DNA from 4 places in the Bradyrhizobium sp. AUGA SZCCT0160 genome. Region 1 is predicted to be linked to each of the others. Evidence: predicted binding sites of a transcription regulator. Region 1 holds the regulator's gene; each other region holds the start of a gene.
The links. The regulator PhoB, encoded in region 1, activates phosphate uptake and scavenging genes when phosphate is short. The targets are predictions, from matches to a motif close to TGTCATNNANCTGTCAT.
Positions count from the first base shown of each region.

Region 1 (8,010 bases):
CAGGTTCGACATGTGCCAGAGCTTGGTGGCCTGCTCCTGCAAGGCTGCGACCAGATGCGGATGGCAATGGCCGAGCGCATTCACCGCCACACCCGAGGTGAAGTCGAGATAGCGCTCGCCCGACGTCGAGATCAGCCACGCGCCTTCGCCGCGTTCGAAACCGAGATCGACTCTCGCGAAAACGGGAAGCAGATGCGACGGGGCGCTGTTGGTCATGGCCATCACTGACGGTTAGAGACCGGCCACATAGCGTGCATTGGTGCGAACGCGGCACAGCCGGTCTTGCGAAAACAAAACGTGCCGCCTTTTCGGGGCGGCACGTGACAGGCATTCTATGCTGGCTTTGGACCGTGTCAACACGCCTAAAAACGGCTTTCCTGCAGTGCAGGATAAAGCAATCCGTAGCATTCCGGTGCCGTGGAAAACTCTAATTGCAATGCATAAATACCGGAACATGTGGACGCACGGACGCGGACTCTTGCGCCAGAGTCCCGCCATATTGTAGCGTCTGGGCTGTCGGGTACGACATCTCGTGCGGAAGTACTGACCCCTAGAGTCCATTTTGTAAGGCGTAAACGTTCGGGCGGCTTTTATGCGCCCGGCGAGGGCTAAGGGATTCTGCCCGCTGGGATTTTTGAGAATTGGCATCGCCAGCGCTGCCCCCCAATTGGCCGGCTCTGTGCGAAGGGAAGAATGCGATGACGGTATTGACCTGGTCCGACGAGCGCGTCGAGCAGCTTAAGAAGCTCTGGGAGGGCGGACTTTCCGCCAGCCAGATCGCCGCGGAACTTGGAAATGTGACGCGAAATGCAGTGATCGGCAAAGTGCACCGGCTGGGTCTTTCCGGCCGTGCCAAGAGCCCGTCCTCGGCCGCGCCGCGTCAGCGCAAGGCGCGCCCCGCCCAGCAGATGATGCGGGTGGCGCGCCCGGTGTCGCGCGGCAACACCGCGCTGGCCCACGCCTTCGAAGTGGAGATGGAGCCGGATCCGGTCGCCTACGACAATGTGGTGCCGATGAGCCAGCGGCTGACGCTGCTCGAATTGAACGAGGCCACTTGCCACTGGCCGATCGGCGATCCGTCCAGCTCGGAATTCTTTTTCTGCGGCGGCAAGGCGCTCACCAGCCTGCCCTATTGCGCACATCACTCGCGCATCGCCTATCAGCCGGCCTCCGATCGCCGCCGCCCGGCGCCGAAGCCGACGCGCTAAGAGCGCGCGGCGTTACGACGAATATTTGCCGTCGTCCCGGCCTTGAGCCGGGACCCATAACCACCGATGGCCGTGGTTATGCTTGGCTGGAGCTCCAGCCTTTTTAGAGCAATCAATATTTGTGGTTATGGGTCCCGGCTCAAGGCCGGGACGACAGCGGATATTGCTGCGCCTTACCCGCCCTACTCGACCTTCGCGAAGCGGTCATCCAGCGCGTAGCCGGCGCCGCGCACGGTGCGGATCGGGTCCTGTTCGCGGCCGGGATTGAGCAGTTTGCGCAGGCGGCCGATATGGACGTCGACGGTACGCTCGTCGATATAGATGTCGCGGCCCCAGACGCTATCGAGCAGTTGCTCACGGCTGAACACGCGGCCGGGATGTTCCAGGAAAAATTCGAGCAGGCGATATTCGGTCGGGCCGAGATCGATCGGACGGCCCGAGCGCGCGACGCGGCGCTTCTCGCGATCGAGTTCGATATCGCCATAGGTCAGCACGGTGGCCAGCCGCTCCGGGCTCGCCCGCCTGAGCAGGCCCTTCACCCGCGCCAGCAGCTCCGGCACCGAAAAGGGTTTTACGATGTAGTCGTCGGCGCCGGTCGCCAGCCCCCGCACCCGTTCGCTTTCCTCGCCGCGCGCGGTCAGCATGATGATCGGCAGCGCCTTGGTCTCCGGCCGCGCCCTTAAGCGGCGGCACAGTTCGATGCCGGACAGGCCCGGCAGCATCCAGTCCAGCACGATCAGGTCGGGCACCCGCTCCTTCAGCCTTGTATCGGCGTCGTCACCGCGGGCGACGGTTTCGACCTCATAGCCTTCGGCATCGAGGTTGTAGCGCAGAAGCGTGGTGAGCGCTTCCTCGTCTTCAACCACCAGAATGCGTGCGTTCATCTATGTCAGCCTCTTGTGTTTTGACGCGCTGTCGATACGCGAAAAACGTCTCTCGTTCGGTTGTCCGTTCCGTTACTAGTTCCGCTTCTAGTTCCCTGGCACCGTCGTGGCGAAATTCGTCATGTCGCCCTTCGGGCGCTTGTCGAGCATCTGCTGGCCTTCGATCATGTAGAACACGGTCTCGGCGATGTTGGTGGCGTGGTCGCCGATCCGTTCGATGTTCTTGGCGCAGAACATCAGATGGATGCAGAACGAGATGTTGCGCGGATCTTCCATCATGTAGGTCAGGAGTTCGCGGAACAGCGAGGTACAGATGGCGTCGACTTCCTCGTCGCCCTTCCAGACCGCCATCGCCGCCGGCAGGTCGTGCGACGCGTAGGCGTCGAGCACGGACTTGACCTGCGACTGCACCAGATCGGTCATGTGTTCGAGACCGCGGATCAGCTTCAGCGGCTGGAAATCGTTCTCCAGCGCGGCGACGCGCTTGCCCATGTTCTTGGCGAGGTCGCCGATCCGTTCCAGATCGGTGGCCACCCGCATGGCGCCGACGATCTCGCGCAGGTCGATGGCCATCGGCTGGCGGCGGGCAATCGTCAGCACCGCACGTTCCTCGATCAGGTGCTGCAGGCGGTCGATCTCGACGTCGGACGCGACCACGCGCTTGCCAAGCGCGACGTCACGGCGGATCAGGGCATCGACGGATTCGGTGATCATGCGTTCGGCAAGGCCGCCCATTTCGGCGACCAGGCGGGTCAGTTCCTGAAGATCGCTGTCGAACGCCTTCGCGGTATGTTCTGAAGCCATTGTCTTCTCCTCGCGATGTGCGCTTAGCCGAACCGGCCGGTAATGTAATCCTGGGTGCGTCGATCGCTCGGCGAGGTGAAAATCTTGTTGGTGTCGTCGAATTCGACCAGATCGCCGAGATACATGAAGGCGGTCTTGTCCGAGACGCGCGCCGCCTGCTGCATGTTATGGGTCACGATGGCGATGGTGTAATCCTCCGCCAACTCCGTAATCAGTTCTTCGATCTTGGCGGTCGAAATCGGGTCCAGCGCCGAGCAGGGCTCGTCGAACAGGATCACTTCCGGGCGCACCGCGACGGTGCGTGCGATGCAGAGCCGCTGTTGCTGGCCGCCGGAGAGGCTGAGGCCCGATGCATTCAGCTTGTCCTTGACCTCGTTCCACAGCGCGCCGCCACGCAACGCCTTTTCGACGCGGCCGTCCATCTCGGATTTCGAGATCTTCTCATAAAGGCGGATGCCGAAGGCGATGTTTTCGTAGATCGTCATCGGAAACGGCGTCGGCTTCTGGAACACCATGCCGACCCGGGCGCGCAGCAGATTGAGATCGAGCTTGGGGTCGAGGATGTTGGTCTGGTCGAGCATCAATTGCCCGGTCGCCTTCTGGCCCGGATACAGATCGTACATCCGGTTGAAGATCCGCAGCAGCGTCGACTTGCCGCAGCCGGACGGCCCGATGAAGGCGGTGACTCTGTTGGTGCCGAGCGCGAGGTTGATGTTCTTCAGCGCGTGGTGCTCGCCGTAATAAAAATTCAGGCCGCGCGCGGTCACCTTCGGCGGCGCGTCGGGCAGCGCCACCTGGGGAACGGGTCCGTTCGCGCCACTCACGGATACAGAAAGATCGTTCATTTTGCTGTCCTCTCAGCGCCAAGGATGCGTGCGCCAATATTCAGGGCAAGTACGGTGAGGGTGATGAGCAGCGCCCCGCTCCAGGCGAGCTGCTTCCAGTATTCGTAGGGGCTCTGCACGAAGTTGTTGATGGTAACCGGCAGGTTCGCCATCGTCTTGGTCATGTCTAGGCTGAAGAACTGGTTCGACAGCGCGGTGAACAGCAGCGGCGCGGTTTCGCCGGCGACGCGGGCGGTGGCGAGCAGCACGCCGGTGATTAGCCCGGCGCGCGCGGCGCGATAGGCGATGCGCTTGATCACCAGCGAGCGCGGCAGGCCGAGCGCGGATGCCGCTTCACGCAGCGGGTTGGGCACCAGGCCGAGCATGTCCTCGGTGGTACGGACCACCACGGGAATGACGATCACGGCCAGCGCCAGACAGCCGGCAAAGGCCGAGAAGCCGCCCATCGGCACCACGACGGCGCCATAGACGAACAGGCCGATGATGATCGAGGGCGCGCTGAGCAGGATGTCGTTGATGAAGCGGATCACCGAGGTGAGCCGGTCATGCTTGCCGTATTCGGCGAGATAAGTTCCCGCCAGCATGCCGAGCGGCGCGCCGATGCCGACGCCGATCACGGTCATCATGATCGAGCCGATGATCGCGTTGCGCAGACCGCCATCGGTCGAGCCGGGCGGCGGCGTGTCCTGGGTGAAGACGGCCAGGTTGAGGCCGGCAAGGCCGTTGTAGAACAGCGTGAACAGGATCAGCGCGAGCCAGGTCACGCCGAACAAGGCGGCGCTGATGCAGAGGCCCCGGACGATGATGTCGCCACGGCGACGGGAGGCGTAAATCGGGTTCATGGCTCAGTTCCCCGCCTTCTTTTCCAGCCGCATCAGCATCAGCCGCGCGGCCGACAGCACGAAGAACGTCAGCACGAACAGGAGCAGGCCGAGCAGGATCAGGCCGGACTGGTGCAGGCCGTCGCTCTCGGCGAATTCGGATGCGATCGCCGCCGAGATCGTGGTGCCCGGCGCGAAGATCGAGGACGAGATCTTGAACGAGTTGCCGATGATGAAGGTGACCGCCATGGTTTCGCCGAGCGCGCGGCCGAGCGCCAGCATCACGCCGCCGATCACGCCGACCCTTGTGTAGGGGATCACGACATTGCGGACGACTTCCCAGGTGGTGCAGCCGACGCCGTAGGCGGCTTCCTTCAGCACCGGCGGCACCGTCTTGAAGACGTCGACCGAGATCGAGGTGATGAAGGGCAGCACCATGATCGCCAGGATCAGCGAGGCGTTGAACAGGCTGAGATAGGACGGGGGGCCTGCGAAGATGGTGCCGAGAACCGGCACGCCGTCGAAGATGCTGATCATGAACGGCTGGAACGAGTTGGCCAAAAAAGGCCCCAGCACGAAGAAACCCCACATGCCGTAGATGATCGAGGGAATGCCGGCGAGCAGTTCGACCGCGAGCCCGATCGGGCGGCGCAGCCAGATCGGACAGATCTCGGTCAGGAAAATCGCAATGCCGATGCCGACCGGAATGGCGATCATCATCGCGATCACGGAGGTGATCAGCGTGCCGTAGATCGGCCCGAGCGCGCCCAGCACCGGCGGATCGGCCGACGGCGCCCAGCGCGAGGTGAACAGGAATGAAAAGCCGTATTCCCTGATCGCAGGCCAGGCGCCGACGATGAGCGAAAGGATGATGCCGCCGAGAATGAGCAGCACCGAGATCGCGCAGGCGCGCGTGAGCCAATAGAAGGTAACGTCACCGAGCTTGAATGCGCTGAGGGCCTTGGCGCGATCGTAAGGTCCTGCAGCTTCCATCACGTCGCTCTGAACGGCCATGTCTGCCACGCCAATCCCCTGTACTATATAGCCCAACTGCCCCGGATCCGGCGCCGGTTTTGCACCGGACTCTTGAACCAAGGCTGGTGTCCACCAAGCCCCTTGGTAACCAGACCCGCCTGTATTCGCCCTCCTGCCCGGAGGGAAAGACCCAACCCGGAAAGACCCGGGTTGGGCAGAGTGGGAGCACGCTCCCATTGTCGCCGGGCCGAACGCCGCCCGGTTCTTTGTTCTTAAATTCAGCTCTTGATCTCGGCCGACCAGGTCTTTTCAATCAGCTTGATCACGGGGTCCGGCATCGGGATGTAGTCGAGTTCCTCAGCCATCTTGCCGCCCTTCTCGAACGACCATTTGAAGAACTTGATGGCTTCCTGGGACGCGGCCTTGTCGGTCGCGGACTTGTGCATCAGGATGAAGGTCGCTGCGGTGATCGGCCAGGAGCCTTCGCCGGGCTGGTCGGTGAGGATCACGTAGTAGCCGGGCGCCTTCGCCCAGTCGGCGTTGGCCGCAGCAGCCTGGAACGAGGCTATCGTCGGCTGCACGGTCTTGCCGGCCTTGTTGACCATCGCGGCATGGGTCAGCTTGTTCTGCTTGGCGTAGGCGTACTCGACGTAACCGATCGCGTTCTTGGTCTGGCCGACGTTGCCGGCAACGCCTTCATTGCCCTTGGCGCCAACGCCCGTCGGCCATTCGACGGCCGTGCCGAGACCGACCTTGGTCTTCCACTCGGCGTTCGACTTCGACAGATAGTCGGTGAAGTTGAAGGTGGTGCCCGAACCGTCGGAGCGGCGGACCACGGTGATGGCGTCGGTCGGCAGCTTCAGCTTCGGATTGAGCTTGGCGATCGCGGGATCGTCCCACTTCTTGATCTTGCCGAGATAGATGTCGCCGAGCAATTCGCCCGAGAGCACGAGTTCGCCCGGCTTGATGCCTTCGAGGTTCACGACGGGGACGATCGCGCCCATCACCATCGGCCACTGCACGAGGCCGTCCTTTTCGAGGGCCTCAGCCTTCAGCGGCGCGTCGGTGGCGCCGAAGGTCACGGTCTTGGCCTGGATCTGCTTGATGCCGGCGCCCGAACCGATCGACTGGTAGTTCAGACCGTTGCCGGTCTCCTTTTTGTAGGCATCGGCCCACTTGGAATAGATCGGGAACGGGAAGGTGGCGCCCGCACCGGTGATATCGGCTGAAAACGCCGAGGTCGAGGCGGCGACGAGGCCTGCCGCGACGATTGTCTTGATGAAATTCATGGCTGGTCTCCATCTGGTGAGCGAAGCGCCTGTTAACGCCCGATCGCGCTCACGCCGCATCCGTTTAGGTGCGGTCAGTAGAGCTTTTACGAAGGTTCGATGACAGTTGGATGACACTCTCAAGCGATTGAAATCGCTAGAGTTTAGGTCCCAACCGGGGGTTTGGCCTGGGGGAAGCAGGCGGTAAAAGTGGCCCCGTTTTTGGGCACGCTTTCAATCAAAAGCCGGCCGCGATGGCGGTTAACAATATGTTTCACCAAGGATAAACCGAGCCCGGTTCCACCTTGCGCCCGGCTGTCGCCGACATCGACCCGGTAGAACCGCTCGGTGAGCCGCGGCAGATGTTCCGGGGCAATTCCGGGCCCGAAATCGCGCACCAGGACACGGACTTCCGGTGTGCCATCGGCGGAACTCGCCCGCACCAGCGAGACGATGACCTTGCCGCCGGAGGCGCCATATTTGAGCGCGTTCTCGATCAGATTTTCGAACAGCCGCAGCAGCTCCTCGCGATCGCCCGCGATCGTCACCGGCAGCTCGGGCAGATCGATCTCGATTCTGACCTGGCGCTCATGCGCCAGCGGCTCCAGCCCGTCGGCGACCTGGCGGATGATCGGCACGATGTCGACCGAGGTATCGGGCCGAACATGCGCCGACAATTCGACCCGCGACAGCGACAACAGATCGTCGATCAGCCGCGCCATGCGCGTCGCCTGCGCGTGCATGATGCCGAGAAAGCGCTCGCGCGCCTTGACGTCATCCTTGGCCGGTCCCTGCAGCGTATCGATGAAGCCGGACAGGGCGGCGAGCGGCGTGCGCAGTTCGTGGCTGGCATTGGCGACGAAATCGGCGCGCATCTCCTCGACCCGGCGCAGCGGCGTCTGGTCGTGAAACGTCATCAGCATGCACTTGTCGGTGCCGCCGAACAGCGTCGGCACCGGCACCGGCGTGATGATCAGCTCCATCCAGCGGTCGACCGGCACATGGTCGAGATAGGTCGCGCGGCGCGGTTCGGTGGTCGCGATCGCCTCGCGCAGGGCGGTGATGATTTCGGGCGAGCGAAGCGCGAACTGGGCAAGCTCGTTCTTGCGCAACGCAGGCGCCAGCTGGGCTGCCGCCGCATTGAGATGGAGGACGCGGCCGGCGCGGTCGAGCAGCACGGCGGGATCCGGCATGCCGGCCACGAC
Region 1 is NZ_JAFCMD010000024.1:117,089-125,098, reverse strand. It holds gene JQ558_RS30405 (aspartate aminotransferase family protein) at 1-216, opposite strand, end outside; gene JQ558_RS30400 (GcrA family cell cycle regulator) at 699-1,208, shown strand; gene phoB (phosphate regulon transcriptional regulator PhoB) at 1,391-2,092, opposite strand; gene phoU (phosphate signaling complex protein PhoU) at 2,180-2,896, opposite strand; gene pstB (phosphate ABC transporter ATP-binding protein PstB) at 2,920-3,741, opposite strand; gene pstA (phosphate ABC transporter permease PstA) at 3,738-4,583, opposite strand; gene pstC (phosphate ABC transporter permease subunit PstC) at 4,587-5,576, opposite strand; gene pstS (phosphate ABC transporter substrate-binding protein PstS) at 5,816-6,826, opposite strand; gene JQ558_RS30365 (ATP-binding protein) at 6,970-8,010, opposite strand, start outside.

Region 2 (8,010 bases), on a different contig from region 1:
GCTCTATGCGCCGTTCGCGACCGTCGCGCCATTCGGTCCGATCGACGTTGTGACGGTGATCTTTCTTTCTATCCTGGCGGAGTTTGCTGGTGTGCTTGGTCCGCTGGCCGGCGCGTCGCGCCGCTATGACGGCCCGCTCGGCAAGAGCGACCGCGCGCTCGTCTTTGGTACGCTTGCTTGCTGGATCGGCTTTGGCGGAGCACTGCCGGGCCCGCTGTTCTGGCTGATGCCGGCGATCGGGCTTCTTCTGCTCGTCACAACGGTCAACCGCGTTCGCGCCGGCCTCGCCGAAGGCGGGTACGGCCGTATAGGGTAAGTGTCACGTAGCCGGCTTATCGGAGTTCTCGATGCGCGCCGTTCACGAAAATACATTTCAAACGCACGATGGCGTCTCGTTGTTTTACCGGCATTGGCCTGCCGTGTCCGAAAAGCCGCAAGGCGCGATCCTCCTCTTCCACCGCGGCCACGAGCATTCTGGCCGCATGGCCCATCTCGCCGATGAGTTCGACCTTCCCGACTTCGCCGTGTTTGCTTGGGACGCGCGCGGTCACGGGCGCTCACCCGGAGAACGCGGCTACAGCCCTAGTCTCGGCACCTCCGTGCGCGACGTGCAGACGTTCGTCGATCATATAGCGGCAACCTACAGCATCGCCGTCGAGGACGTGGCGGTCATCGCACAGAGCGTTGGCGCGGTGCTGATTGCGGCGTGGGTGCACGACTATGCACCAAAGATCCGCTGCATGGTGCTGGCCTCGCCCGCCTTCAAGGTGAAGCTCTATGTGCCGTTCGCGCGCCTCGGCCTCAAGTTGCAGCACGCCTGGCGTGGAAAATTCTTCGTCAACTCCTACGTTAAGCCGCAATTCCTCACCCATGACCCCGCACGGATCGAGTCATACCGTGCCGATCCGCTGATTACGCGCCCAATTGCCGTCAATATCCTGCTGGGCCTTTATGAGACCGCAGAGCGTGTCGTGACCGACGCGCGTGCAATCACGGTGCCGACCCAATTGTTGATCTCCGGCGCCGACTGGGTCGTGCATCACGCGCCGCAACACCGCTTCTTCGAGCGGCTCGGAACGCCGATCAAAGAGCGCCATATCCTTCCGGGATTTTATCACGACACACTCGGCGAGTTCGGCCGTGCCACCGCGGTCACCAAGTTACGTCGTTTCATCCTCGATCGCTTCGCTGAACCCTTGAACCGGCCGATCCTGCTCGAATCCCACCGCATGGGCTATACCCGCGAAGAGGCCGACGCGTTGGCCTCGCCGTTGCCGATGATTTCGCCGCGCGGGCTATATTGGGCGCTGACGCGTCTAAGCATGCGGATCGGCGGATTGCTTTCGAATGGCATCGCGCTTGGCCATCGCACCGGCTTCGACTCCGGCTCGACCCTCGACTACGTCTACCGCAACGCGCCGCAGGGCAAGGGCGTACTCGGCCGCCTGATCGACCGCAACTATCTCGGTGCAATCGGCTGGCGCGGCATCCGCCAGCGCAAGCGGCACCTGGAAGAACTGCTGCGCGCCGCGATGGCGCGCCTTGGCGAGAACAATGTTCCGATTCGCGTGATTGACATTGCTGCCGGGCATGGGCGCTATGTGCTCGAAGCGCTCGATGGCGTGCGGACGAAACCGGCTTCAATTCTGTTGCGCGATTACAGCGACATCAATGTCGAGGCGGGCGCGAAGCTGATTGCCGAGAAAAGCCTCGTGGACGTCGCCACCTTCGTCAAGGGCGACGCTTTTGATCGCGACGATTTGGCCGCTGTGCAGCCGAAGCCGACGATGGGCATCGTATCTGGTCTCTACGAGCTGTTTCCTGATAACGAAATGGTCGGCCGTTCGCTGGCAGGACTTGCGGCGGCAATCGAACCCGGTGGTTATCTGCTCTACACCGGCCAACCCTGGCATCCGCAGATCGAACTGATCGCCCGGGCGCTCACCAGCCACCGAGAGGGGCAAGCGTGGATCATGCGTCGGCGTACCCAGGGCGAGATGGATCAACTCGTGGAGGCGGCGGGCTTCCGCAAGATCGAACAGCGCATCGACGAATGGGGCATCTTCACCGTGTCGCTTGCGCAGCGGGTCGGACCGTGACCGTTACGGAGAGCTCACCAACTACCACAACCCGGGAAAGCGTCCCGGAGCGGCCGTGGCGCCGCGCCTTCGCATGGTTGTGTTTTCTCACGCCGTTCTTCTACCTCACCTACGGTGCTGCCAACTGGCTCGCGTTGTTGCGTCCGGGGGTGCCTTCGATCGTCTTCGGCTGGGAGCACGCCATCCCGTTCCTTGGCTGGACGATTATTCCATACTGGTCGATCAACGCCTTCTACGGCCTGTCGTTGTTCGTCTGCGCGAGCCGGGACGAGCTTGACACGCATGGCCGCCGCCTCCTGACGGCACAGGTCGTTGCGGTTATCTGCTTCATCCAGCTTCCGTTGCGTTTTACCTTCACCCAACCCGAGACGGTCGGGCTGCCCGGCTTTCTGTTCGCAGCCTTGACGAGCTTCGACAAGCCGTTCAACCAGGCTCCTTCGCTGCATATCGCTCTGCTGGTTATCCTTTGGGTGCTTTATGCCCGCCATCTTCCGCGCTGGGCGCTATATCTGCTCCACCCATGGTTCGCCCTAGTCGGCGCTTCAGTGCTCACCACCTATCAGCATCACTTCATCGACGTTCCGACCGGCGCGCTGCTCGGGTTGTTCTGCCTCTGGCTTTGGCCGGATCGCGGGCCGACTCCGATCTCGGTTTTCGCGCTCACGCGCGATCCACAAAGGCGCCGGCTAGCAATCCACTACGCCGCCGGAGCTTTGGTTTTCGCCGGCGCGGCATTGCTTACCGGCGGGGCCGGTTGGTGGCTGTTCTGGCCAGCGCTCGCACTTGCCTTTGTGGCAGCAAATTACGCCGTCTTCGGCGCCGCTGGTTTCCAGAAAGGAGCGGATGGACGCATGAGCCTTGCGGTGCGCCTTCTGCTTGCACCGTATCTGGCGGGCGCCTGGATCAATTCCCGCATCTGGACGCGCAACGAGCCGACGCAGGCGGCGGTTGACGATGGCGTAGCGATCGGCCGAATGCCCTCCAGGGGCGATTCCAGGACGTTTGCGTCAATCGTGGACCTGAGCGCCGAGATGCCGGCGCTGCGCGCTCACGACGGCTGGCACGCATACCCGGCGCTCGATCTGGTGGCGCCGCCGCCGTCCACCCTGCGGGAAGCGGCTGCCATGATCGAGCGGACGCGCGCGAGCGGCGCGGTTCTCGTCTGCTGCGCGCTCGGCTATTCGCGCAGCGCATCGGCGGTAGCGGTTTGGCTGCTGGTCACAGGTCGTGCCTCAAGCATCCAGGATGCGGTCGAGCGCGTGCGCCGAGTGCGGCCGCGAATCGTCCTGGGCGCGGACGCGCTGCAGGCCATCGAGCACGCGGCACGAGGCAACACCCCATGAACAGCGGTGATTCAGGGGGCTATCCTGCTGTCCGCAGCAGCAGTGGCGCTCGTCTCTTGAAAATGCGGGCATGGTCGATGATCGACATGTTGTTTGGCACGGCCGTAACCCTCCTTGCGCGCGGGGTCACCGGCGTGCGAGCCGAGTGGCAGGGCTGCGCGCCAGACGCGCGCTCCCGCGTCTACTTCGCCAACCACACCAGTCATGGTGATTCGGTGCTGGTCTGGACGGTGCTGCCACCTGTCATGCGACGAAACACGCGGCCGGTTGCGGGATCGGGCTATTGGAACGCAAACGCGACCCGCCGCTTCTTCGCCGACCGCGTCTTCCATTCGGTGCTGATCGACCGCAATTGGGCGGCGCGCAACGGCGACCCTATGAAGCTGATGACGGATGCGCTCGATGCGGGCGCTTCGCTGATCATGTTTCCCGAGGGCACCCGCAACGTGACCGATGAGCGACTGCTGCCGTTCAAGAGTGGGCTCTACCATCTCGCGATGGCGCGGCCGCAGGTCGAGCTGGTGCCGGTATGGCTGGAAAACCTCAACCGGATGATGCCGAAGGGCGAGGTATTTCCTATCCCCTTGCTGTGCACGGTGACGTTCGGAGTCCCGCTCACGATTTCGGCGCAGGAGGACAAGTCCGCCTTTCTCCGGCGAGCGCGCGCGGCTCTGCTCGCCGCGGCTGCAGCGAGGGCGGCCGCGCAATGACGGTCACCGAGCAAACGCTTGCCTTGTTCGGCGGCATCGTCGTCGTCCTCATCGTCGCGTCCTTGATCGGCTTCCTGCTCCAGCGCCGGTACGCGGCCGAGGGCCCGAACGCCGTCATCGACAATCTCAACACCCGTATCAAGGCCTGGTGGGTCATGGTCTGCGTGATCAGCTTCGCCTTTGCCTTCGGCAAGGCGGGCCTGATCGCGCTCTTCGCATTCGCATCGTTCACGGCGCTGCGCGAATTTATAACGCTGCTGCCGACGCGCCGTGGCGATCACTATGCGCTGGGCGCGGCGTTCTTCATCGTGCTGCCGCTGCAATACTATCTTGTCTGGATCGAGTGGTACGGCCTCTATTCGATCCTCATCCCGGTCTACGCCTTCCTGCTGCTGCCAATCGTCGCGGCGCTGCGCGGCGACACGACGAACTTCATGCGACGGGTGGCGGAAGTGCAGTGGGCCCTGATGATCTGCGTCTTCTGTATCTCCCACGTACCGGCTCTGCTCACCCTGCCGATCCCGGACTATGAAGGGCGTCAGGTATTGCTGATCGCGTTCCTGGTACTGGTGGTGCAATCGAGCGATGTCCTTCAGTACGTCTGGGGAAAGCTGCTGGGCAGCCGCAAGATCGCACCGTTGCTCTCGCCCTCGAAGACCGTCGAGGGATTCGTCTGCGGAGTTGCGAGCGCGAGCTTGATCGGCGCCGCCCTGTGGTGGGTCACGCCGTTCGAGCCTTGGCAGGCAGGGATTATGGCGCTGATTATCAACCTTATGGGGTTCCTCGGCGGTCTCGTCATGTCAGCGATCAAGCGTGACCGTGGAGTGAAGGACTGGGGGCACATGATCGAGGGCCACGGCGGCATGCTCGACCGTCTCGACTCGGTGATTTTTGCCGCACCGATCTTCTTCCACATCACCCGCTACTGGTGGACAATTTAAAAAAGCGGAAAACGACCAACCGCATCACTGGCTTTTGATTGGCGATTGGCAAAGGCCGGCGATGGATCATTCGCGTCGATTTTGCATGTCCGCAGTCACCCCCGCATCAAGAGGGCATGCTTCGCTCGAAAACGCTTTGCCCGGCGTGCGCTGTCACACCGCTGACATGCGCATTTGAAACTAACGGTGATGCTGTGCATTTCCTTTACGCTTTCTTGGGCGGAGTACCTCGATGACCGAAAAACCACTGGATGGCTCGATCCATGACCGCATCCACGCGGAAATGATGGACAGTTTCGATGAGGAACTGGAACTCGAGATCGACGACGACCTCCTCGACGCGCTGACCACCGAATTCGAGGGCGATACATCAGAGAAAACCGTCGACCGTCACCTTTATTTCAAGGAACTGTTCCGCCTGCAGGGTGAACTCGTCAAACTGCAGAGCTGGGTGCAGCACCAGAAGCTGAAGGTGGTTGTCATCTTCGAGGGACGCGATTCAGCCGGCAAGGGCGGCGTCATCAAGCGCATCACGCAGCGGCTGAATCCGCGGGTCTGCCGGGTCGCCGCGCTGCCGGCGCCGAACGAGCGCGAACGCACCCAATGGTATTTCCAGCGCTACGTCTCGCATCTGCCGGCCGGCGGCGAGATCGTGCTGTTCGACCGCAGCTGGTACAACCGCGCCGGCGTCGAGCGGGTGATGGGATTTTGCAGCGAAGCCGACGTCGAGGAGTTCTTCCGTTCGGTGCCGGAATTCGAACGCATGCTGGTGCGTTCCGGCATCATCCTGATCAAATACTGGTTCTCGATCACCGACGAGGTGCAGCATCTGCGTTTCACGATGCGGATCCGCGACCCCTTGAAGCAGTGGAAGCTGAGCCCGATGGACGTGGAGGCGCGCAGCCGCTGGGAGCAATACACCAAGGCCAAGGAGGCGATGCTGGAGCGCACCCATATTCCGGAAGCGCCGTGGCACCTGGTCGAGGCCGTCGACAAGAAGAGGGCGCGGCTGAACTGCATCGCCCATCTGCTTGAACAGATTCCCTACAGCGAGGTCCCGCAGGATCCCGTCATCCTGCCGCCGCGCGTGCGCCATCCGGACTACCAGCGCGGGCCGGTCCCGCCGGAGATGTACGTGCCGGCGCGCTACTAAACGAGCTAGTCCGGCAAACCCGCGTCGCGCAGCGCTGCTGATATCTCGTCCTGCCGTTTGGCGCGGCGGACGGGATAGGCCTCCGCCACGTGAGACGTCCGAAAACCGGGTTGAATCTTCAAGAGCCGGCTGACCGCTTTTTGCGCTTCCTCGGTCCGGCCGGCGCGCACCGCGTTGATGATCAACGCCCCCAGCGTATGGGCATTGACGTTGAACTGCATCGCCTTCATCGCCGCGACACAGCCTTCCTCATAGCGTTCGAGCGAGAACAGGGCGTGTGCGGCGCCGTCCCAGGCGCTGATCCGCAAGGGATCCAGCGGGCTCAACCTGATCATGCGGTCAAAGCTCTCGATCGCGCGCTCGGTCTCGTCGCACATCAGCGAGACCCATCCGCGCGAATACCACACGATGGCGAGATTCGGATTGAGCGCGACCGCCTGCTCGACCAGGGAAACGCCATAGTCATATTCGTGGCCGAGATAGGTCAGGACGTGACCGGCACGTGACAGCACGAACGCATCTTCTTCCGACAGTCGCGCCGCCAGCCGTGCATGCCGGATGGCTTCGGCGCGATCTTCGGCGGCGAGCGGCAGGCCATCGACGGCCTGCCGGGCCATCCACGTCCAGGCCACCATGGCGTGCGCCGCCGCGTATTCCGGATCGAGTTCGATGGCTTTCCTGAAGAACCCGTATGCGTCGACCAGCGAAGAGCGGTGATGCAGCAGCGCCGCACCGCGCAGATAATGATCGTAGCTGTCGAGCTTCTCGGTCGGCTTGTGGCGCGCGCGCTCGAACTCGGCCTGTTCGAGTCGTGGCGCGATCAGGCCGACGACGCTGGTCGTCACCTGATCCTGCAGGCCGAATACGTCCTCCAGCCCGCCATCGAACCGGTCGGCCCAGATATGCGTGCCGGTCGCGGCCTCGATCAGCTGGCCGGAAATGCGAACCCTGTCGCCCGCCCGGCGGACGCTGCCTTCGAGCACATAGCGCACGCCGAGTTCGCGCCCGACGTGCTTGATATCGACGGATTTGCCCTTGTAGGTGAAGCTCGAATTGCGCGCGATCACGAACAGCGATTTGAAGCGCGACAGCGCGGTGATGATCTCTTCGACCATGCCGTCGGCGAAATACTCCTGCTCGGGATCGCCGCTCATGTTCTGGAACGGCAGCACCACGATCGACGGCATATCGGGAAGCGCAGGAGGCGGGCTGGACGGGACCGGATTGTTCGAGGGTGCGGCCACAGAAGGCGGCTCGCCGCCGATCCGGATTCGCCATGCCCGCATCGGCTCGGTGATGTTCTTGAGGGTCTGCGCGCCGAGGTCATCGAAGATGGCGCCGACCTTGCCCCGGATTTGCCGGTGCGCGTCGTCGGAGATGCAGATGCCGCCGGGCTCGGCCAGCTTCTCAAGCCGCGCGGCGATGTTGACGCCGTCGCCGAAAATATCGCTCTCGTCGATCATGAGGTCGCCGAGATGAATGCCGATGCGGAATTCGATGCGCTTGTCCTGCGGCACGGCGGCGTTCTGCGTCGCCATGCCGCGCTGAACTTCGATCGCGCACTGCGCCGCGTCGACGGCGCTGGGGAACTCGACCAGCATCTCGCCGCCGACGGTTTTCACGATGCGGCCGCGATGCGCCGCAACGGCCGGGTTGATCAGGGTCCTTCTAGCTCTCTTCAGGTCGGTCAGCGTCCGCGCATCGTCCACGCGCATCAAACGGCCGTAGTCGGCGACATCAGCCGCCACCACCGCCGCCAACCGC
Region 2 is NZ_JAFCMD010000002.1:181,252-189,261, reverse strand. It holds gene JQ558_RS04475 (CDP-alcohol phosphatidyltransferase family protein) at 1-316, shown strand, start outside; gene JQ558_RS04470 (bifunctional alpha/beta hydrolase/class I SAM-dependent methyltransferase) at 348-2,099, shown strand; gene JQ558_RS04465 (phosphatase PAP2/dual specificity phosphatase family protein) at 2,096-3,442, shown strand; gene JQ558_RS04460 (lysophospholipid acyltransferase family protein) at 3,520-4,152, shown strand; gene JQ558_RS04455 (phosphatidate cytidylyltransferase) at 4,149-5,093, shown strand; gene ppk2 (polyphosphate kinase 2) at 5,326-6,246, shown strand; gene JQ558_RS04445 (adenylate/guanylate cyclase domain-containing protein) at 6,252-8,010, opposite strand, start outside.
Region 2: ppk2 (polyphosphate kinase 2) is a predicted target of PhoB. The motif match lies at 5,245-5,261, and genes of this name have one in related genera.

Region 3 (8,010 bases), on a different contig from region 1:
GCGGATTTCGTCGTCGATGGCGCGCGATATTGCATAGCGGTGGCCGTGCGCTTCCCAATGCATGGCGTATTCGTCGCGCGCCAGCGCCGCCTCGAAAGTGCCGGCGCTGACCTCTTCATTGTCCTCGGAGGCCGAGGCCTGCCGCGTGATCACGCGGCGCGGGAATGCGATGGTGCCATCGTCGGCGCAGGCGGCCCTGGCAAGCCCGAGCAGCGTATCCTTGCCGGCGCCGCTCGGTCCGACCAACAGAATGAGTCGGCCCGGCCCGATTGCGTCCGCATGGCCCGTTGATGTCGTGAGTATGTCGGTCATGCCACACGCTGCCCTTCCCGCCAGACGCTGCGCACCACCGGGATGTCGCGCGCCACATGGACTCGGATCAGGTCGGCGCGCTTGCCGACCGCGATTTCGCCGCGGTCCGAAAGCCCCACAGCCTCGGCCGGCGTCTTGGTGACGGTGCGGATGGCGGAAGCAAGATCAATTGCGGGAACATGCCGCGGCAATTGCAGGGCTGCCATCAGCAGGCTCGAGGGAATGTAGTCGGACGACAGGATGTCCAGCAGTCCCTCGCGGGCGAGATCGACGGCGGCGATGTTTCCGGAATGCGAACCACCACGCACCACATTCGGCGCGCCCATCAGGATGCCGATGCCGGCCTGGTGCAGGCCGCGCGCGGCTTCCATCGTGGTCGGAAACTCGGCCACCGCGACGCGGTCGCGCACGGCGTCGATGACGTTTTCCTCGGTCGTGTCGTCATGGCTGGCGAGCGGTATTTTGTACTGATGCGCCAATGCTACGATCTCGCGCATGTTGGCCGCGGCATAGGTCTTCTGGTAGGCAAAGCGCCGCTCGAACAGCACGTCGAGCTCGGCGTCGGTCATGCCGCCACCCTTGCCGCGGTAATAGTCGCGCAGCTTGACCTCGTCGCGGAACTGGCGCTGCCCCGGCGTGTGGTCCATCAACGACATCAGCCGGATGTCCGGCCGGTCGATCAGTTCCTTTGCCTCCTCGACGACGCTCGGCATCGGTATTTCGCAGCGCAGATGCAGGAAATGATCGGCGCGCAGCAGGTTTTCCTCACGCGCCGTTGTGATCGCCTTCGCGAGCACGCCTGCCCTGCCATCGACCTCCTCGGCGCCGTCCTCGCGCCAGACCCGCAGCGAGTCCAGCACCGTGGTGATGCCCGAAGTCGCCAACTGTCCGTCATAAGAGACGACCGCGGCGATCGGATCCCAGAACACTTTTGGTCGCGGCACGTAGTGCGCTTCGAGATGGTCGGTGTGCAGCTCGATCAGGCCGGGCATGATCAGATCGCCGGCAGCGTCCTCGGCTTGCCCGGGGGCATCGCCTTCGTCGAATTCGGCGATACGGCCATCTGATATGGCGACCCAGCCGCGCGCGATCACGCGATCGGCGAGGATGATGCCGGCATTGCCCAAAATGGTTTCGTGCTTCGTTGCGCTCATCTCACGTCTCTTCCCTATGCCGCCGAGGCAAACGACGTCACATCGACGATCCGGTCCGCGATCAAATGGCGGATCTCGTCGTCATGGACGATCGCCACCATCGCCACCCCCTCGTGTTTCTTCTGATCGATCAATTCAACCACGACGGCGCGATTGGCGGTGTCGAGCGATGCCGTCGGCTCGTCCAGCAGCAGGATCGGCAGGTCGGATATGAAGCCGCGCGCGATATTGACGCGCTGCTGCTCACCGCCCGAGAACGTCGAGGGCGGCAGCGCCCACAGCCGTTCGGGGATATTCAGCCGCCGCAGCAGGGAGCCGGCCTGCTCGCGCGCTTCTGCGCGGGCAATCCCGTTCACGATCAGGGGCTCGGCCACCACGTCGATGGTCGCGACCCGCGGCACCGCGCGCAAGAACTGGCTGACATAGCCGATGGTGGAACGGCGCACGCTCAGTACCTGCCGCGGTTCGGCGGTGGCGAGATCGATCACGGTGCCCTGGTGGCGGATGCCGATCCGGCCGCCGTCGCAGCGGTAGTTGCCGAAGATCATCTTCAGGATCGAGGATTTGCCGGCGCCCGAGGGTCCCGACAGCACAACGCATTCGCCTGATACAACGTGGAACGAGACCCCGCGTACGACGGGCAGCTCGACCCCGCCCTGCAGATGCATGGTGAAGGTTTTTTCGGCGTTTGTGATGTCGATCATCGCGTTCATTGGCCTAACTCATGCCGGCAAAATCGAGGAGACGAGTAACTGGGTGTAGGGTTCGCGGGGATCGTCGAGCACCTGGTCGGTCAGCCCGGTTTCGATGACCCGGCCGCCCTTCATCACCATCACGCGGTGCGACAGCAGCCGCGCCACCGCAAGATCGTGGGTGACGACGATGGCTGCGAGGCCCAATTCGCTGACGAGGTTGCGCATCAGGTCGAGCAGCCGCGCCTGCACCGATACGTCGAGGCCGCCGGTCGGCTCGTCCATGAACACCAGCCGCGGTTCTGTGACGAGGTTGCGCGCGATCTGCAGGCGCTGGCGCATGCCGCCCGAATAGGTCCGCGGCGCGTCGTCGATACGGTCGGTGTCGATCTCGACACGCTCCAGCCAGGATGACGCGGTGTCACGAATCCGGCCGTAATGATTCCATCCCACCGCCATCAGCCGCTCGCCGACATTGGCTCCGGCCGAGACCGCCATCCGCAGGCCCTGCGCGGGGTCCTGATGCACAAAGCCCCAGTCGGTGCGGAACAGGAAGCGCCGCTCGGCCTCGCCCAATGCAGCAAGATCGCGCAGCACGCCGTCGCGCATCCGGTAGGAGACGCTGCCCGTCGTTGGCGCCAGCTGGGCCGACAGCAACTGCAGCAGCGTCGACTTGCCCGATCCGGACTCGCCGACCACAGCCAGCACCTCGCCGGGATAGAGCGCAAAGGAGACGTCGCGGCAGGCAATCAGCTTCCCATAGGTCTTGCCGAGGTTTTCGGCGACCAGCAGCGGTTGATCGTCGAGGGTTTGCTCAGCCATGCGCCCTCTCCTTGTGCGGTGCCGCGCTTTCGCTGCCGCGATGGCCGGCCGATTGGCGGCTCTCGCAATAATCGGTATCCGAACAAACGAACATCCGGCCGCCCTTGTCGTCGGTGACGATTTCATCGAGATAGGAATCGCCGGCACCGCACAGCGCGCAGGGCGCGTCAAATCGGTAGCGCGTGAAGGGATGATCCTCGAAATCGAGCGACACCACCGTGGTATGCGGCGGGATCGCGTAGATGCGCTTCTCGCGGCCGGCGCCGAACAATTGCAACGCCGCGCAATTGTCCATCTTCGGATTGTCGAATTTCGGCGTCGGCGACGGGTCCATCACGTAACGCGCGTTCACCTTGACCGGATAGGCGTAGGACGTCGCGATGTGGCCGAAGCGCGCGATGTCTTCATACAGCTTGACGTGCATCAGGCCGTATTCGCCAAGCGCATGCATGCGCCTTGTCTCGGTCTCACGTGGCTCGAGGAACCGCAACGGTTCGGGGATCGGCACCTGATACACCAGCACCTGCCCGCCATGCAGCGGCGCTTCCGGTATCCGGTGCCTTGTCTGGATCACAGTGGCGTCCGCCGTGGCGGTCGTGGTCGCGACGCCCGCGGTCTTGCCGAAGAACTTTCGGATCGAGATCGCGTTGGTGGTGTCATCGGAACCCTGGTCGATCACCTTCAGCACGTCCTCGGGTCCCAGGATCGCGGCCGTGACCTGCACGCCGCCGGTGCCCCAGCCATAGGGCATCGGCATTTCCCGGCTGGCAAACGGCACCTGATAGCCGGGGATCGCGATCGCTTTGAGGATCGCGCGGCGGATCATCCGCTTGGTCTGTTCGTCGAGATAGGCGAAATTATACGTTGGCGCGTTCATTCCGCAGCCTCCTGCATCGGCGCCGATTCCGTGGCCTCAGTGAACTCCTTGCGCAGTTTGCGCAGCAGGCCGAGTTCGGACTGGAAGTCCACGTAGTGCGGCAGCTTGAGATGTTCGACGAAACCGGTCGCCTGCACATTGTCCGAATGCGACATCACGAACTCTTCGTCCTGGGCCGGTGCGATCACCTCCTCGCCGAGCTCCCGGGCACGTAGCGTACGATCGACCAGCGCCATCGACATGGTCTTGCGCTCGCTCTGCCCGAACGCCAGCCCATAGCCACGCGTAAAGCACGGAGCTTCGGTGGCCGAGCCCTTGAACTGGTTGACCATCTGGCATTCGGTCATCGCAATCGCGCCGAGCGGCACGGCGAAGCCGACATCCTCGGCCATGAATTCGATCTCGACTTCGCCGAAGCGGATTTCGCCGGCAAACGGATGGTTGCGGCCGTAGCCGCGTTGCGAGGAATAGCCAAGCGCCAGCAGAAAGCCTTCGTCGGCGCGCGCCAGGTTCTGCAGGCGCAGGTCGCGATCCGCCGGGAAGCTGAGCGGCTCGCGCGTGAGGTCGCCGACCGGCGTCTCGGCATCCGCTGCCGGCGACGGCTCGATCAGGCCGTCACGGCCAAGAATGTCGGTCACGCGCGGCGTCGCCGCGAGCGAGGCTTCGCTGGTCTCCGGCGTTTCCGGGGAAAACCCCTCAGCAAGCTGTGGGTCCAGCAAACGATGGGTATAATCGAAGGTCGGGCCGAGGATTTGCCCGCCCGGAATGTCCTTGAAGGTCGAGGAAATCCGCCGCCGCACTTGCATCGCGCCGGTATCGACCGGCTCGGTGGTGCCGAAGCGCGGCAGCGTGGCGCGGAACGCGCGGACCAGGAAGATCGCCTCGATCATGTCGCCGCGCGCCTGCTTGATCGCGAGCGCGGCGAGTTCGCGATCGTACAGCGAACCCTCGGTCATGACCCGGTCGACGCCGAGCGACAACTGCTCGGAGATCTGGGACAGCGAGACCTCGGGAACGTCACGGTCGCCGCGCCGCTCATGCGCCAGCAGCCGATGAGCGTTCTCGATGGCGCGTTCGCCTCCCTTGACGGCAACGTACATAACTAGCCTCCCCTCGCTACCAGCCGCGTGGTGCGCGGTATCGCGACGATCGCATCGTCATGGACCAGCACCACGTCGATGCCGCGCGGAAACAGCGCCACGTTGATGGCGAGCCGTTCGAACAGATCATGCGGCTGGATCGCGGCTTGCAGGATCGCTGTGCCGTCGATGCCGGGGCCGCGCAGCTCGAGGGCGGGACCCTGCGTCAGGCTGTCGATCTGCAGGATCAGCGTCGTCGAACGATCCGGGTATTCATTGCTGCCGAACGCGAAGCGGTCGAGCGCCGGAAGTTCGCGGGGGCTGCCGATCAGGGCAAAGCTGCTGATCGAGGAATCCGCGATCACAGGCGCGCTGGTGTGGAACTTGAGCCATTTGGCAACGTCGGATGTTTCCGACATCCGGCTGTCGAGCCAGATCGGCGTATCATGGTCGAACAGGGTCAGCGCAATAGCCGCGGTGCCGCGCATCATGGCGGCGGGCGTGCCGGCGACGGCCGCAATGCGCTGCACGCTGCCGGGACGTGCCATCGCGTCCATCACGGAGCGGAAGGTTGATTGCGCCGACAACACCTTGTCGGCAAATCCTGCGGGCAGTTCGGCAACCGTCGTCATCAGCCCTCTCCCCGCACCAAGGTGTAGAAATCGACCCGCGTCGCCGCGGCCTCGGCCGCCTTGCGGCTCCGTTTCGCAGATATCGCCGCGCGCAGCGGCGCGATCACCTTCGTCTCAATGAGGCCAGCGAATTCATCCGACTGCACCATGGCGTCGCACAGCGCGATCATGCGCGCCTTTTCCCTGTCGCGGCCGAGCGTGTAGCCGAAGCCGACCTGGCCGGTCGAAAGCCGCACCGCCGCGCGCGATACCGTTGCTTCGCCGAGATTGAAGGCAGAGCCGTCGCCGCCGATACGGCCGCGCACCATCACAAGGCCGTTCTCCGGCTCGCGCAGATTCTCGTGATCAGGCAGCGTGATCGCCGCCAGACGGCCGGATATCTCTGATGGATCGGAGTGCGCCAGCACCGCCATGACCGCCTTGCGCTGCGCCTGCTTGTCGTTCTCGGTTGCCGTCATATCCACCTTGCCGGAATCAAGTTGTCTATGCTAATAGACAACTTCATAACCAAACGCCATGACTGTTTGGTGACAACAAGGTTGTTTTTCGGATGACCGTCCCGGATATATTTGCAGCATGAGCATGCAGGACGCGGCCACCGGTGTGGCGTTGTGGCGGCAGGTCGCCGACGGGATCGAACGCGGCATTGCCGAGGGCCGCTTCGCCGCGGGTGAGAAGCTGCCGGGCGAGATGGAGATCGCCGAGACCTATCGGGTCAACCGCCATACCGTGCGCCGGGCGCTGGCGACGCTCGCCGAACGCGGGCTGGTGCGCGCCGAGCGCGGCAGCGGTACTTATGTCGAGGCCCAACGCCTCGCCTATCCCTTGCGCTCGCGGACGCGGTTTTCCGAAATCGTCGGCGCCGGCGGCCATGAACCGCGTGGCCAGTTGATCGCAGCGTCCGACGATGTCGCTACACGTGAACTGGCGCGGGAACTCGGACTGAAGACGGGCGCACCCCTGGTCCGGATCGAGGCGCTGCGGCTGGCCGACCGGACGCCGATCTGCGTCAGCACCTCATGGCTCTCCGCCGAGCGCTTCCCTGACGCGGGACGGGTCTTTGCCAGCGTGCGCTCGATGACCAAGCTGGTCGCACATTACGGCATCCGCGATTACCGCAGATATTCCACCCGCATCACCGCCGCCATAACCGACGCCAGCGACGCCGCACGGCTCGATCTCGCGCTCGGCCGCCCGGTGCTGGTGGTCGACAGCACCGACGTCGATCCCGACGGCAAGCCAATCGTGACCAAGCGCTCGCGCTTTGCCGCCGAACGCGTCGAGTTTCTGGTGGAAAGCGATTAGGCTTGTAGGGTGGGCAAAGCGAAGCGTGCCCACCTCTTGCTTCCCCAACAAAGGATTGGTGGGCACGGCGCAAGTGCGCCTTTGCCCACCCTACGGGCTGCCATCAAACCACCGCGCGCTGGCCGATGATCGCAAACCGCAGCTTGCCCGAAATCCAGTCGATGGCGGCGACTGCCACCAGGATCATCAGGATCAGGAATGAGACTTTCTGCCATTCCAGCACCCGGATCTGCTCGGCCAGCTGCAATCCAATGCCGCCGGCGCCGACGATGCCGATGATGGTGGCCGAGCGGGTGTTCGACTCGATGAAATAGAGCACCTGCCCTGCGATCACAGGCAGCACCTGCGGCATCAGCCCAAACCGTATTTCGTGCAGCGCATTGCCGCCGGAGGCCCGGATGCCCTCGACCTGTTTCTTGTCGGCGGCCTCGATCGCTTCGGAGAACAATTTGCCGAACGCGCCAAAGTCCGCCACCGCAATCGCCAGCACGCCCGCGAACGGCCCAAGCCCGACAACGTTGATCCAGACCAGCGCCCAGATCAGCGTGTCGACGCCGCGGATCGAATCGAGAAAGCGGCGGACCGGGAAGCGGAAGATACTCGACGGCACGATGTTCTTTGCCGCCAGCAGACTGACCGGCAGCGCCAGCAACGCGGCAAGGGTCGTGCCCAGCATCGCGATCGACAGTGTTTCACCGAGTGCAACGAGATAGACCGGGAGCGAACCGCCGGGATCGGGCGGGATCATCATCATCGTGATCCAGCCGAGCTGGCTCAACCCGGCCAGCATCCGTGCCGGCGAAAACTCCAGCTCTACAAGCCCGAACACGAAGATCCCGAATGCTGCGAGCAGCATCGCGGGGATCGCGAGACGGGAGGAAGCCGGCCGGTCGAAAACCTCGGGATAGCGGCCACGCAAATCCCCGGAGTCCGGTGCCAGCAACCGTGTCATGCCCGTGCCTCCTTGCCGAACAGCCGCCCGCGCGCCCATCCGGTGCCGATATCAATCAGGAACACGGTGACAATGATCATCAGCAGGATCGCACTGACGTCGGAATAAAAGAACTTTCTGACGGCGACGACGAGTTCCTGGCCGATGCCGCCGGCTCCGACGAAACCCATCACCGACGCGCCGCG
Region 3 is NZ_JAFCMD010000004.1:206,967-214,976, forward strand. It holds gene phnN (phosphonate metabolism protein/1,5-bisphosphokinase (PRPP-forming) PhnN) at 1-312, opposite strand, end outside; gene JQ558_RS09060 (alpha-D-ribose 1-methylphosphonate 5-triphosphate diphosphatase) at 309-1,466, opposite strand; gene phnL (phosphonate C-P lyase system protein PhnL) at 1,481-2,179, opposite strand; gene phnK (phosphonate C-P lyase system protein PhnK) at 2,189-2,980, opposite strand; gene JQ558_RS09075 (alpha-D-ribose 1-methylphosphonate 5-phosphate C-P-lyase PhnJ) at 2,973-3,857, opposite strand; gene JQ558_RS09080 (carbon-phosphorus lyase complex subunit PhnI) at 3,854-4,957, opposite strand; gene phnH (phosphonate C-P lyase system protein PhnH) at 4,960-5,568, opposite strand; gene phnG (phosphonate C-P lyase system protein PhnG) at 5,568-6,026, opposite strand; gene phnF (phosphonate metabolism transcriptional regulator PhnF) at 6,145-6,873, shown strand; gene phnE (phosphonate ABC transporter, permease protein PhnE) at 6,977-7,825, opposite strand; gene phnE (phosphonate ABC transporter, permease protein PhnE) at 7,822-8,010, opposite strand, start outside.
Region 3: phnG (phosphonate C-P lyase system protein PhnG) is a predicted target of PhoB. The motif match lies at 6,085-6,101, and genes of this name have one in related genera.

Region 4 (8,010 bases), on a different contig from region 1:
AGGTCCGAATTATAGGCATAGGGCCCATTGAGAATGGGCGCGGATTTATGCACGATCCGGAAATCATCCTTCTTCATCGCTGTGCCGTCGGCGTTCTTCAGCATGCCCTTGGTCAGCATCTGGGCCAGCGTGGAGTCGTCGTCGGTGGTCCATTGATTGGCAGCGACTTCGACGGTGCCCTGCGTGAGCGCCAGGATGGCGTTCTCATGGCTGCCGCTGAACACGACCTTGCCAAAATACGTGTCGGCATCGGAGATGCCCAGCTTGTCGAGTTCGAAGCGCGGCACGTTGTTGCCCGACGTCGAATTCGGATCGACCAAAGCCAGATTCTTGCCCTTCAGCTGGTCGATGTTCTTGTACGGGCTCGACGCCTTGACGAAGAACACCGAGTAATAACCCGTAGAGCCATCGGCATTGATGTCGTTGGCGAACGCGTCGGTCTTGACGCCGGTCATCCGCGCGCGCGCGAACGACGCCGAGCCGTAGCTGGCGATATGGATGTTGCCGGAACGCTGGCCTTCGATGACGGCGGCATAATCGTTGGCAATGCGCAGCGTGACTTTCACGCCGAGCTCCTTGGAGAGATAGGCGACGAACGGCGCCCAGCGTTCGGTCACGCCCGAAGCGTTTTCCGCCGGCACGACGGCGAAGGTCAGTTCCGGATATTTGCCCTTCCAGTCCTGCGCAGAAGCGGCGGAGGCCGAAAACGCCAGCGCGGCCGCGCCGGCCAGAACGATACGACGATTGATCATGGTGTGCCCTCTTGTTGTGTTACGCATTTTTTCGGCGGTTTGCAGCTTTGCAAGCGGCCGCCCTGTTACAGACGAAACGCTCAGGCCGCCGCCGCAGTGCCCAGCTCAGGGACGGCGGCTCCATCGGGCGCATGTGCGGGTGCTGCGCCCATGACGTCGTTGGCTTCGAGATCGTAAAGCTCGCGCGCAATGAGGTCGGTCAGCGTCGCCGGCGCCCCGTCGAACACGATGCGGCCCGCGGACATGCCGATCAGGCGGTCACAATAGGCTCGCGCCAGATCGAGCGAATGCAGATTGCAGATCACGGTGATGCCGAAATGCTTGTTGATGCGCAGCAGTGCATCCATCACGATCCTCGTGTTGCGTGGATCGAGCGAAGCGATCGGCTCGTCGGCGAGAATGATATCCGGCTCCTGCACCAGCGCACGCGCGATCGCGACCCGCTGCTGCTGACCTCCGGAGAGCTGGTCGGCGCGCTGGGCTGCAAGCGAAGCCATGTCGAACTGCTCGAGCGCCGACATCGCCAGCGCCTTGTCCCGTTCGGGCCAGGTTTGCGTCAGCGAACGCCAGGACGGGATTTCGGCGAGCCGCCCCATCAGCACATTGGTCAGCACATCGAGCCGGCCGACCAGATTGAACTGCTGAAAGATCATCGCCGAGCGCGCGCGCCACTGCCGCAAATCCTTGCCGCGCAGCGCGGTCACGTCGACGCCTTCAAACAGGATGCGGCCTTCGGAAGGCTCCGCGAGGCGATTGATCATCCGCAGCAGCGTCGACTTGCCGGCGCCGGAGCGGCCGATCACGCCGACGAAGCTGCCGGGCGCGATGGAGAATGACGCATCATCCACTGCGGCTTTTGTGCCGAAACGGCACGTCAAACCTTCCACTACCAGCATGCAATGCTCCAGAATCCCACTCGTGGATCATCGCTAGCGATTGGACTTTACAGTTGTGTGACAATCACGCTGCGGTGCGGCGTCGTCCACACCCTCATCGCCCACGCGATATCCGTCATGCAACCGTCACGAAGATGTCATCATGCCCATTGATGACGTGCCATCGTGACACCACCTTTGTCGCGGAGAGACGCCCGTATGGCCGGCAAAATGCTTTCAGTCGACCCGACCGTCGATCCCACGGCGAAATTGCACGACACCCGGCTCGGTGCCTATTGCGAAGTCGGCGCGCGCACGATCCTGCATGAAGTGTCGATGGACGACTATTCCTACGTCGTCAATGACGCCCAGATCACCTACACTTCCATCGGCAAATTCTGCTCGATCGCGGCAATGACCAGGATCAATCCGGGCAATCACCCGATGCACCGCGCGACTCAGGCGCACTTCACGTACCGGGCCAGCGCCTATTTTTCCGGCGAGAGCGACGACGCCGCGTTCTTCGAATGGCGGCGCGCGCACCAAATCCATATCGGCCATGACGTCTGGATCGGCCATGGCGCGATCATCCTGCCCGGCCGCAACGTCGGCACCGGCGCCGTGGTCGCCGCCGGCGCGATCGTGACCAAGGACGTCCCGGCCTACACCATCGTCGGCGGCAATCCGGCGCGGCCGATCAAGCGGCGGTTTTCGGAAGAGGTCGCCGGCCGGCTCGCCGAGCTTGCCTGGTGGAATTGGGACCATGAGACGCTGCGCTGCGCCCTGCCCGATTTCCGCAAGCTCACGGTAGAGGATTTTCTGGCAAAATACGAAGCAGGCACGGGCTCGGTCCGCGCGCAGATCAGGCATCAGGGTGCAGCATCGTGACTGACATTTTCATCGAAGGCGGCCGAGCCCTGCTCGGCCAAGAAATCCACGAGGCCTCGCTGCGGATCGCTGGCCGTGACATCAGCGCCATCGGCGTCGACCAGGGCCGCGCTTCGCTGGGCATCGACGCCGGCGGCTTGCTGGTGTTGCCGGGGATCGTCGATCTTCATGGCGATGCGTTCGAACGGCAGATGATGCCGCGCCCGGGCGTCGATTTCCCGATCGACGTCGCCCTTGGTGACAGCGACCGGCAGGCGATCAGCAACGGGATCACCACGGTCTATCATGGCACGACGTGGTCGTGGGAGCCGGGCCTGCGCTCTGGCGATAATGCAAGGCGGCTCCTGGAAGCGATCGAGTCGATGCGGCCGCAGCTTTCGGCCGATACCCGCTTCCATCTGCGTCACGAGACCTACAATCTCGACGCCGAGGCCGAGATCATCGAATGGCTGTCGGACGGGCGCATCGACCTGTTCGCATTCAACGACCACATGGATGGGACGGTCGCCAACCTCGACAAGCCGCAAAAGCGCAGCCGCATGGTCGAACGCACCGGGCTTTCGAACGAGGCGTTCGATTTGCTGGTGGCGAGCGTCGTCGGCCGCGCGCACGAGGTGCCGGCCTCGATCGCCCGGCTGGCGAAAGCGGCGCGTGACGCCAACGTGCGCATGCTGTCGCATGACGACGAAAGCACCGAGGTGCGGAAGGCGTTTCGGGCGCAGGGCGTCGGCATCGCCGAGTTTCCGGTCAACGAGGAAACCGCACGTGAGGCGGCAGAGGCCGGCGACTTCATCGTGTTCGGCGCGCCCAATGTCGTCCGCGGCGGCAGTCATACCGGCTGGACCAAGGCCTCCGACATGATCGCCAAGGGCTTATGCTCGGTGCTGGCGTCGGATTACTATTATCCGGCGCAGCTATTGGCAGCGTTCCGCCTCGCTTCGGATGGCGTGCTGCCGCTGGCCGAGGCCTGGCAGCTGATATCCTCAGCCCCCGCCCGCGCCGCCGGCCTCACCGATCGCGGCGTTCTCGCCGCCGGCCAGCGTGCCGACATCATCTTCGTCGATGACAAGGTGCCGTTGCGGCCGCGTGTCGTCGCCGTCATGGCCGCGGGACGCCTGGTGCATCTGACGGAAGCTGGCCGCCTGCGCAGTCCCTCAACGGCGCCGCGCAAGACGGTTGCGGCCGCCTGACGCGCCGAGTCTTTTGTCTTGACGCGTTTTCTTCACGCGAACCGGGCTCCACTTCGCTCGAAAACGCTTTAGTCTGCACCGATGTCGAATTATCCGCGTTACGCGATCTACTACGCCCCGGCGCAGGCCAGCGATCTCAACCGCTTCGGCTCGCAGTTGCTTGGCTATGACGCCTTCGGCGGCGAAGACCTGCCGTTTCCGGTAGATGTCGCCAGCGCTGCGCCGGATTGGCAGGACCTGACCGCCGATCCCCGCAATTACGGCTTTCACGCCACGCTGAAGGCACCCTTGTCGCTGGCACAAGGCAGGACTGAAGCAGAACTCCTCGCGGCGTGTGCCGCCTTCGCCGCAACGGCCCGGGCGATTCCAGTGATCAGGCCGGTGGTCGGCTCGATCAGCGGCTTCATTGCTGTCATCCCGGCAGAGCCGCCGCGTGATTTGATCCGGCTTGCGGCCGACTGCGTCAGCGAATTCGATATGTTCCGCGCGCCGCTCACCGAAGCGGACCGTGCGCGCCGCAATCCTTCCCGCCTGACATCGGCGCAGCGCGCTCATCTCGACCGCTGGGGCTATCCCTACGTGATGGAAGAGTTTCGATTCCACATGACGTTAACAGGCCGGCTTGACGCAAGCCGGCTGGAGACCGTTCTGGCGATGCTGAGGAATAGGTTTTCCACGCTCGGCCTCGAGACGCTCGCGATCGACCGGCTCGCGTTATTCCGTCAGGACAGCGCGGATTCCCGCTTCCGGATCGCCAGGCAATTCGTCCTCATGCCAGGCCAGGGTTAGGCGCATCCGCATTGCCGCCGCGTCAGGCGGATCAGATGTGTTGAGACAGCACTTGCTTCTGCCGTCCATCCGGCCGCGGGTCGATATCCACCGACCATAGATCCAGATTGTCGACATCCTTCAAGGTCACCGTCATGACCTCCGATTGGCCATCGATATCAACCCGGCCGAAGAACTGAAGTCCGAAACACGGCGCGAGGTTTTCGCCCTGCTCCGCGCTGCAGCCTTTTTGGAACGCCACCGCCGGTCCGAACGTATTGTCCAGCGGGGCCGGCGCCCAAGTCCCCGCATGCAGCGGTCCGGAGACGAACTCCCAGAACGGCTCGAAATCCTGAAACACCGCGCGGTTCGGATGGTAGCGATGTGCGGCCGTGTAATGCATGTCGGCCGTCAGCCACACGGTGTTGCTGATGCCCATGCGTTTCATGAAGGACAGCAGATCGGCAATCTCGCATTCGCGCCGCTCCGGCGGGCCGTCGCCAAGCGCGATCGCATCCTCGCTGATCAATCCGATCGGCATGTCGGCGGCGATGACCTTCCAGGTCGCATCGGACGCCGTGAGTTCACGCTTCAGCCAGGCCAGTTGCGCGGGGCCGAGAATGCAGGTGTCGCTGCGGTCGTCGCGATTATTCCACGTCGAATCGCGGTAGCTGCGCATGTCGATCAGAAAGACGTCGAGCAGCGGCCCATAGGCGACCTTGCGATAGATCCGCCCCGCCTGCCCAGCCAGGTTGCGGATCGGCATGAATTCATGGAACGCGCGGGCCGCCCGCGCCACCAGGTGAGAGCTGCCGTCTTCGGCGTAGCCGGTCTCGTCGGCGGTGCCGACCGGCGCCCAGTCATTGGTCACTTCATGATCGTCCCACTGCGCGAGCATCGGCACTTGCGCGTTGAAGGCGCGCAGATTCTCGTCGAGCAGATTGTATTTGTAGTTGGCGCGATATTGCGCGAGGCTGTGGGCAACGACGGATTTGTCTTCGGTGACGATGTTTCGCCACAAGCCTCCGTCCGGCAGCTTCAATTCGGCTTCGATCGGACAGTCGGCGTAGATGTGATCGCCGGAATGGATGAAGAAGTCCGGGCGGTTTACGAGCATGGTCTTGTAAGTCCGCATGCCGCCGCGGGCGGGATCGATGCCCCAGCCCTGGCCGGCGGTATCGCCCGACCAGACAAAGGATACCGCGTGTCGCGCCACCGGCGCGGTACGGAAATGGCCGACCTGTGCCTCACCCGAAATCCCGGACTCGCCGATATCAGCGAAACGCACCCGGTAGAAAATATCCTGCCCCGGAGGAAGGCCATCGAGCAAAAGCTTCGAGGTGAAGTCATGCTCGGGCAGCGCTTCCGACCATGCGACGCGAAGGATGGACTTGAAGCTCTCGTCGATCGAGCACTCCACCTGCATGCGCGCGGCACGATCGGCCCTTGCCCATATCACCGCGGAATCGGCCGAGACGTCGCCCGACGCAATCCCGCCGGCGATGTGCGGACGGTCCGCGGCGCGGCTGAGATAAGGCTTGGCAACACTTCCCAACGCTGCGACCGCGGCGGTGGATGCGGATCGAACCAGCAATTGACGTCTGGTCAAGCCTTGTCCAGTCAGGTCTTGCGTCGCGCGTATTCCAATCGGCATTCAAGGCATCCTCGTCGAATCGCGACGAAGGGTGCCTGTCCAAATTGACCGCAGGTCGAAGGTTTTGCGACAGTCGGATGAACCGCGCGGCCGCATCAGAATGAAGGTGTTCGCAATCTCAGCGGTGAACTCGCCGTCGGTTGCTGAGCGGATGTGCGGATGTGTGGGGGAGGTAGACGAGGCCCGGAGTGCCTAGGAGTCCGGGCCTCGTGAGCCTCCAGTGGAATGGCGTTCACTGTGATGAGCGAACGCCCTGCCCCCCCCCGCTGTTAGCGAGGCCGTTATAGATTGCGAAACCGCGCGCCGCTAACCCGGACGAATACGGATGTCCAAATTGCGATCATCGTGCGCTGCGTGAGAGGACGGCCAACGCAAAGGTTGCTAAACGCGTCGCCGCACGCCTTGTGCCGCCAGGAGCATTTCAAATGAAAACGATTTTATCCGTGTTGATTGTGCTTGGACTATCGCTCGCCGCCGCGCCCGCCTTGGCCGCCGACAACCGCAACGTCTCGGTCATCAACGAGACCGGCTATGCGATCAAGTTTTTGGGTTTCAATTCGCCCGATGACGGCCTCGACGAATGGGAGAACGAACTCGACAAGACCCTGAAGAACCAGGACACCGCTTACGTTGAATTCGATGAGGACGAGGATGAGGACGGCTGCGTCTGGAACATCAAGGTGGATTGGGCGAATTACGATGAATCGGTGCGCTGGAAGAACGTCAATCTGTGCAAATTCAACGTGCTCAGGCTGCGCTACGATTCCGGGACCAAGACGACGTCATTCATCGCGGAGTAATCGATTGGTCGCGTGTGCACGAAACGCAGGCAGCATTGCTTACAAAATCGTCTTGCCCGGAACTGTTCGATAGGGCTGATTTCACGCGGGTCCTTGGCGCGACACCTGGGCACCGCCCAGCCTCGCACCATCTTTCCCATACCCCCCGCCGATCCTCAGGGACGGCGGGGGTTTCATTCTTGGAATCTCCGGAATCCGCAGCGGCGGGCAACAACACCGTGCCCCGTTGAGCCAGCCCCCACGATCCGCAATCAAGCCTGCGAATCGGATATTTTGGAAGAGAATCGGCCATAACGCGTTGAACGTTCCTCCCGCTCTCAATCCGAGCAGCGCACGCCATGAACCGAAACATGCATTGCCCGCATTTTCTTTGGAATAATGGGCCCCGCGCGGTGTTCCGGCCTCCGATGCTGCAATTTGTGATCTTCAAGCGCCGCCGGAACTTTTGCTGGCAAGTGCGCGATCAGAGCGGGAAAATGATTGCAGGCGGACGGGAGAAAACCCGGCCCGCCGCACGCTATCACGCGTATCGCGCCTTGTTCCTTGTGCTTTCCACCGGCTGGAAGGCGAACGATCTGCAACCGCATTAGGCAGGGCTCCTGCGGATCGCCTGGCCTTGTCCCAAGGCAGCGTCAAGGCAGCGTCCCGAGGCAACGCGCCCCCTAGCAGCCCCGACATATCCCGGTGAACTTGCTGGTCTCAACCCGGCCGCGCGGGCGCACGGGTGGCCTCTTTGACCTTGCCTGGCGCGGAACGGTGATCCGTTGCGACGCCCCCGCATAGGGCGGCACGACGACGCGCGAACCCGAGGGCGACGCATTGACCGAACCGTAGCTGGGGGACGGCGCAGGACTGTTGGTGCCGGGCGGCGGGATCCGGGAGGCGTTTCCGATTCCGCTGGGGTCGCCGACCGCGCTGGGATTGGCCGGACCGTAAGGTATGCCGCTGATCGCAGAACTGCCCGCTCCGGCCGAGCCGGCGGGCGGCGGGAACTGCGCGAACGCGGTGCCGGGCACGATCAGGCTGACAAGCATCGCAAAGCCAACAAGCGCCGAATGGCCGGACATTGAATCTCCAGGGAAA
Region 4 is NZ_JAFCMD010000004.1:215,942-223,951, forward strand. It holds gene phnD (phosphonate ABC transporter substrate-binding protein) at 1-752, opposite strand, end outside; gene phnC (phosphonate ABC transporter ATP-binding protein) at 833-1,648, opposite strand; gene JQ558_RS09120 (chloramphenicol acetyltransferase) at 1,847-2,515, shown strand; gene JQ558_RS09125 (alpha-D-ribose 1-methylphosphonate 5-triphosphate diphosphatase) at 2,512-3,705, shown strand; gene JQ558_RS09130 (DUF1045 domain-containing protein) at 3,787-4,494, shown strand; gene JQ558_RS09135 (alkaline phosphatase) at 4,526-6,127, opposite strand; gene JQ558_RS09140 (hypothetical protein) at 6,553-6,927, shown strand; gene JQ558_RS09145 (hypothetical protein) at 7,335-7,517, shown strand; gene JQ558_RS09150 (hypothetical protein) at 7,590-7,994, opposite strand.
Region 4: phnC (phosphonate ABC transporter ATP-binding protein) is a predicted target of PhoB. The motif match lies at 1,762-1,778, and genes of this name have one in related genera.